DNA from 2 places in the Arthrobacter sp. TJ-58 genome. Region 2 is predicted to be linked to the other one. Evidence: predicted binding sites of a transcription regulator. Region 2 holds the regulator's gene; the other holds the start of a gene.
The links. The regulator HrcA, encoded in region 2, represses chaperone genes, less so after heat shock. The targets are predictions, from matches to a motif close to TTNGCACTCGNNNNNNNCGAGTGCNAA.
Positions count from the first base shown of each region.

Region 1: a site for HrcA is predicted at 2,109-2,135, ahead of AC4D2W_RS11470 (Hsp20/alpha crystallin family protein). Genes of this name have one in related genera too.

Region 1 is NZ_JBZCNM010000003.1:230,250-233,657, reverse strand. Features, by position in the region: gene AC4D2W_RS11480 (hypothetical protein) at 1-487, shown strand, start outside; gene AC4D2W_RS11475 (glutamate-cysteine ligase family protein) at 582-2,051, shown strand; gene AC4D2W_RS11470 (Hsp20/alpha crystallin family protein) at 2,241-2,807, shown strand; gene AC4D2W_RS11465 (NADP-dependent isocitrate dehydrogenase) at 2,889-3,408, opposite strand, start outside.
Region 2 is NZ_JBZCNM010000001.1:920,755-924,162, reverse strand. Features, by position in the region: gene AC4D2W_RS04225 (DUF4870 domain-containing protein) at 1-330, opposite strand, end outside; gene AC4D2W_RS04220 (DUF3097 domain-containing protein) at 490-1,332, opposite strand; gene hrcA (heat-inducible transcriptional repressor HrcA) at 1,534-2,547, shown strand; gene dnaJ (molecular chaperone DnaJ) at 2,682-3,408, shown strand, end outside.

The sequences.
Region 1 (3,408 bases), on a different contig from region 2:
GTTCGGCGGCTCGCTGATGGGTGCGGTAGGCCTCAACGGGGCTGCTGCAGAGGCGAAGGACCCGACGGAACGGGCCAGGCTCTCCAGCTTGGGCTGGAAGAAATGGGCACCGCTTCAGGCGGCCGCCATCATCGGCCATTTTGTGGCAGGCCTGGCCATTGTCGGGGAAAACAAGGGCCGCGTGGCCAAGCAGGACGGCGTTGGATCCCTGACCGTTTACAAGACCGGCGTCACAGTGATCGGCGCCCTGGTGACGTTCTACGCAGGGATGGTGGGACGGAAGGTTGAAAAGTATTCGGAGGAGGGTGCGGTTGGTGCAACCGAGCCGAATCCCACGGCGTCCAAGGAACTGCAGTCGGCCCAGCGGCAGTTGAAGCTGCTGCAGTGGTGCATCCCCGTTTTCTCCGGAGCAGTGATCGTCATGGGAGCCCAGCACGGTGAGATGCAGCGCGCTTCCAACGTCCTCAAGGGCCTGATGAAATCCTAGGTTCCCCGTCCCGGAAGCGGAGCCGGACGCACGTTCTGTCTCACCCCCCGAAACACGCTATACATCCTTCGGCGCCCATGGTTATCTTCAGACGATGGGCGCCGAAGTTAACAGCAAGACATACAGCCGGGAGCAGCGGACACGGTACCGCCAGCGACTCCTTGAAAACCTTGACCGGTTTGCCGGTTACCTTTCAACGGCGCAGTTCGCAGACACTGCCAGTATTGGCTTGGAACTGGAGCTGAACCTGACAAACACGGACTTCACCCCCGCGCTGCGCAACGCCGCCGTTCTGGAGCAGATCGCCGATCCTGCGTTCCAAACGGAAATCGGCGCTTTCAACATTGAGATGAACCACCCCGCACTGTCTATCGGCGGCTCAGGCCTGCGGGATCTCGAGGACAGCCTCCGCTTCCAGCTGAACCGGGCAGACTCCCGTGCGGCCGAGGTGAATACGGATATTCTCATGGCGGGAATCCTGCCCACCCTCCGGCCAAACCTTTTGGAAGACAAGGAATGGCTCAGCGCCGGCAAACGCTATGCCGCGCTGAACACCTCGGTGCTCCAGGCACGCGGCGAAGACGTGCACGTGGACCTGCGCGGCATTGAGTCGCTGTCCTTCTACGCTAAAAACATTTCCCCCGAAGCCGCCTGCACGTCAGTGCAGCTGCACCTGGAGGTGAGCCCGGAGGACTTTGCACCAGCCTGGAACGCCGCCCAGATGATCGCCGCTCCCCAGGTGGCGCTCGCTGCAAATTCGCCCGTCTTCATGGAACGAATCCTGTGGCATGAAACCCGGGTTGAGCTTTTCAAGCAAGCCATCGACACCAGGCCTCCCGAAATGCGCAACCAGGGAGTGCGGCCCCGCGTGTGGTTCGGAGAACGCTGGATAACCTCAATCTTCGACCTCTTCGAGGAGAATGTCCGGTACTTTCCCGCGCTGCTCCCTGAACTCTCCCGCAGCAGCGGCGGGTCCACGGCCGCCGGAGCCCCTCTGCTCCCGGAGCTCCGCCTTCACAACGGCACCGTCTACCGCTGGAACCGGCCCATTTATGATCCCGGCGAGCACACACCCAACCTGCGGCTGGAGAATCGGGTTCTCCCGGCCGGCCCCACAGTGCTGGACGTCGTGGCCAACGCAGCGTTCTTCTACGGTCTGGTCCAGCATCTGCGCACCTCCGAGCGCCCGCTCTGGACCCGACTGGCCTTCAAGAGCGCCGCAGACAACTTCCTGGCCTGCGCACGCAACGGTCTGGAAGCTACGGTGTACTGGCCCGGCATCGGCGAGACGCCGGTGGCCGAACTGATTCTCCGCCACCTGATCCCCCAGGCAGCAACCGGGCTGGCGGAACTGGGCGTGGACCAGGAATTAATCGGCCGCTATCTGGACGTCATCCGGGAGCGTGCCCGCACCGAGCAGAACGGCGCCTCCTGGCAGATCGCGTATCTGCGCCGCTTGGAGAGTCAGGGCATGGAACGCAGGCCTGCACTTGTAGAACTCACCCGCAGATACTGGGAAAACATGCACACGAATGCCCCCGTCCACGAGTGGCCGGTGGACTGAGGCCCTCTGCCGCGGATTTTTGGTTCTGCATTTTTGGCATCAATTTCGGCCTCGGTTCTGGCAGTCAGATTGTGTGACTGCTAGCCTAATTTCATAACTTGAGTCGAGCTGACTCAAGTTACCGACCTTCTGAAGTTCCGATTAATGATTCGCCTGCCTGGCAGGTGGGCGTCAAAGGAGTTGATGATAATGGCGATGAAGTTCGATCCATTCCGCGAGCTCGACCGGATGGCAGGAGCCCTTCTCGATCCCCGGCAGCGGCTGCGGCTGATGCCCATAGATCTTTACCGCGAGGGCGACCACTACATTCTGAATGCCGATCTGCCGGGCATCGATCCGGGTTCGGTGGACGTGGATGTGGACGGCCAGCTGCTCACCATCCGGGCCGAGCGAACCATCCAGGCTTCCGACGGCGTCACATGGCTGACCCGGGAGCGCGAATCAGGCACCTTCCTCCGCCAGCTCAACCTGGGCCAGGGAATCGACATTGAGGGAATTTCCGCCACCTATGAAAACGGTGTCCTCAGTGTCCTGATCCCGGTCAGCGAACGGTCCAAGCCTCGCAAGATTGAGGTGTCCTCCTCCTACAAGGATTCGAACACCATCAGCGGCCAGTCCAGTTCTGAATCGGTGACCTCATCAACCTCGAGCAGCTCCGGCTCCGATTCAGGCTCCTCGGGTTCCGGCTCCATGGGATCGGGTTCATCCGGATCCGGCTCGATGGGCTCCGGCGGAGACCAGGGCTCCGGCATCTAGCGGGTCTTGAACATAACGACGGCGGCGCCCCACCCGTGAAGGTGGGGCGCCGCCGTCGTTATGCGCTGAAGCAGCTGGGAATTAGCCCAGGCGGGTCTTCAGGTTGGCATCGAGCTCAGCGAGGAATTCCTCGGTGGTCAGGTATGCCTGGTCCGGGCCGACCAGGGCAGCCAGGTCCTTGGTCATCTTGCCGGACTCGACGGTCTTGATGACAACGTCTTCAAGGGTCTCGGCGAAGTTGATGACCTCGGGGGTGTTGTCCAGCTTGCCGCGGTGCATCAGGCCACGGGTCCACGCGAAGATCGAGGCGATCGGGTTCGTGGAGGTGGGCTTGCCCTGCTGGTGCTGGCGGTAGTGGCGGGTGACCGTACCGTGTGCAGCTTCGGCCTCAACGGTCTTGCCGTCCGGGGTCATCAGCACGGAGGTCATCAGTCCCAGCGAGCCGAAGCCCTGTGCCACGGTGTCGGACTGGACGTCGCCGTCGTAGTTCTTGCAGGCCCAGACGTAGCCGCCTTCCCACTTCATCGCGGAGGCAACCATGTCATCGATCAGACGGTGCTCGTAGGTGAGGCCGGCTGCTTCGAACTGGTCCTTGAACTCG
Region 2 (3,408 bases):
GGCAACCCACAGCAGGGCGTTCACAAGGGCGAAGAACCCGCCGATCACCGGAATGAAGGACAGCAGCCACGCCAGCAGGGCAATGAGGGTGGGAGGCAGGGTGAAGTTCAGCGCCTCCTTGGACTCCTGTGCCGTGAACGGTCCGCGGTAGCGGAAGACCAAATAGATGATCATTGACGGAATGAAGCCCAGGATCCCGCCGAAGTGGGCCACGGTTGCCCACTGCCGGTCCTCGGACGCGGTCAGGGGCAGTGCATTTGCCGGGGCGCCCTGATATGCGGGACGCTCCCCGCCCCGTTCACTGGGCTGGGGCTGGGGATTGGAACGGATATTCGACACTGCTGTTTCCTTTTGACTCTGGACTCGTGGGTCTTCGCCTCTGGTTCCCGGTGAGACTGTACGGATCGGGGTCGGCCGGCTGCGGTATTTCTCATCTAGGGTAGCGGCTCCGGAGCCCGCAGCCCGCAACGGCGCGGCGGCTGCCGGCCGCTAGGGGACGGTCAGGAAGTCAATGACTTCCTCCACCCGCCCCAGCAGTGACGGTTCCAGATCGGAATAGGAGCTTACGCTTCCCAGGAGTTTTTTCCAGCCAACCGCCACGTCGGTGTGGTCGCGGTGGGGCCAGCCCAGGCCCTTGAGGATTCCGGTTTTCCAGTCCTCGTGCCGGGGCACCACCGGCCAGGCGGGCAGCCCGATGGTGCCGGGCTTGATGGCCTGCCAAACGTCCACATAGGGGTGGCCCACAATCAGCACGTTGCCGCGTGCACCCGGAACCGCCATGGCTTCGGCGGCAATCCGGGATTCCTTGGAGCCGGCCACCAGGTGATCCACCAGGATCCCCAGCCGGCGGCCCGGTCCCGGAGCAAAGTCGCGGACCGCGGCCTGCAGGTCATCCACGCCGTGGAGCGGCTCAACCACGATTCCCTCCACGCGCAGGTCATCGCCCCATACTTTTTCCACCAGCTCGGCGTCGTGCTTTCCTTCCACCCAGATGCGGCTGGCCCGAGCGGTCCGCGCCCGCACATTGTCCACCCGCACCGAGCCCGACGCCGTCCGCCGCGATACCGGCGCCGCGGCCTTCACCGCGGGAACCACCTCCACCGGCTCGCCGTCGAGCAGGAACCCGAAGCCCAGCTCAAAGGACTTGGTCTTGCCGCGGCGGTCCTCCAGCACCATCAGGTGCAGTCCGCCGGATTTCTCCACCCGCACGACGGCGCCCACCCACCCGGTCTGCACGTCCTCGAGCACCAGGCCCATTTCGGCTCCCACCTTGGGCAGCACGCGCCGGGCCGGGGCGCTGATGTCCTGCGGCCCCCACGAAAAATTCGACACGGGTGTAGTCCTCACTCTGGGTGCTCCGGCTGGTTTCCGAGTCCGTTCCGCGGACGCGGGCACGGGAGCTTCAATGCTAGCAACGCCGCCGATCCGTATTAGACTTAGCACTTGAGCATGGTGAGTGCTAACCGCCATTCTTCAGTGCAATGTTAATCCGGTGGTGCTAATCCGTTGGCCGTCAGCGAGGGAGTGAAAACCATGAGTGAACCACGCAGACTCGAGGTGCTCCGGGCCATTGTTGAGGACTACGTCCATTCGCGCGAGCCGGTGGGTTCCAAGGCACTGGTGGAGCGCCATCAGCTGGGGGTCTCCAGCGCCACTATCCGCAATGACATGGCCGCCCTTGAAGAAGAGGGCCTGATTGTTGCGCCGCACACTTCGGCCGGCCGCATCCCCACTGACAAGGGCTACCGCCTGTTCGTGGACCAGATTTCAGACGTCAAGCCGCTGTCTGCGGCTGAGCGCCGGGCCATTCAGTCCCTGCTTGAGGGTGCGGAAGACCTTGACGACGTCATGGAACGGACCGTCCGGCTGCTTTCGCAGCTGACCAACCAGGTGGCGGTGCTGCAGTATCCGCATCTGGGCAACGCCCAGGTCCGGCACATCGAATTTGTCCTCCTGGCCCCGGCGCAGGTGCTGGTGGTCCTGATCTCCACCACCGGTCGGGTGGAGCAGCGCGTCATCACCGTTCCGGAGCAGGTCACCGAGCCGGACCTGCTGGAGCTGCGCCAGCACTTCCTGTCTACGCTCGGCGGAACCCCGCTGACCCGCATCACCGGCCAGCTGGCCGACTGCCTGGCCCTGGTTCCGGCCCGCAAGCGCCGCAACGCCGCCGCGCTGGCCCACGCCCTGGAACAGCTGGCCGGAATCAACCGCGAAGACCGCATGGTCATGGCCGGCACCGCCAACCTGGCGCGCTCCACAGTAGACTTTCCCCTGACAATCGGTCCGATTCTGGAGGCACTTGAGGAACAAGTCGTCATGCTCCGGTTGTTGTCGGAAATGGAGCAGGACGCCCGGGGTGTCTCTGTCCGGATCGGGCGTGAGAACCCGCACGGTTCCCTCTCCGAAGCATCGGTGGTTGCCACGGGTTACGGACCCGATGCTTCGGCAAAGGTGGGGGTGCTCGGCCCCACGCGCATGGACTACCCCAACACCATGGCCACGGTCCGGGCCGTGGCCCGTTATCTTTCCCGGATCTTGAACAACTAGAAAAGCGTTAGAGAATACATCAGCAGTACACCGGCTGCGGCCGCCAGCGGGCGGCACCGGCCGGCGGACGCCTTCGAATCGAGGGCGGCGCGGAGAACGCGGATACTGCCAATTACAGGAAGCGATGTGCACGAGTGAGCGATCACTACCAGGTCCTTGGCGTCGAACGCGATGCCACGGGAGAAGAAATCAAGAAGGCGTACCGGAAGCTTGCCCGCAAGCTGCACCCGGACGTCAACCCGGCTCCCGGAGCGCAGGACGAGTTCAAGGCCGTCACCCACGCATATGAGGTCCTCGCCGACCCGCAGAAGCGCCGGATCTATGACACCACCGGAAACGAAAACGGCAATGACAACGGTTTCGGCGGCGGGGGCGCCGGCTTCGGCGGCCAGGGCTTCGGATTCCAGGACATCTTCGACACGTTCTTCGGCGGAGCAGCCGGCGGCGGCGGCCGGGGCCCGGCGTCCCGCACACGCCGCGGCCAGGACGCCCTGATCAACGTTCGCATCGACCTGAAGGATGCCGTTTTCGGCACCAACAAGAAGATCGAAGTGGACACGGCCGTCACCTGCCCCACCTGCGACGGAAGCTGCTGCCAGCCGGGCACCTCGCCGCGCACCTGCGACATCTGCCACGGCACCGGCCAGGTGCAGCGCGCCGTGCGCTCCATCCTCGGCCAGGTCATGACCACCGCGCCCTGCGGATCCTGCCAGGGCTACGGAACGGTCATTCCGGACCCGTGCCACGAGTGTGCCGGCGAAGGCCGCGTCCGCAGCCGCCGCACCCTGAACATCAAGATCCCCGCCGGTGTTGCCACCGGTACCCGCATCCAGCTGGGCGGACAGGGTGAAGCCGGCACGG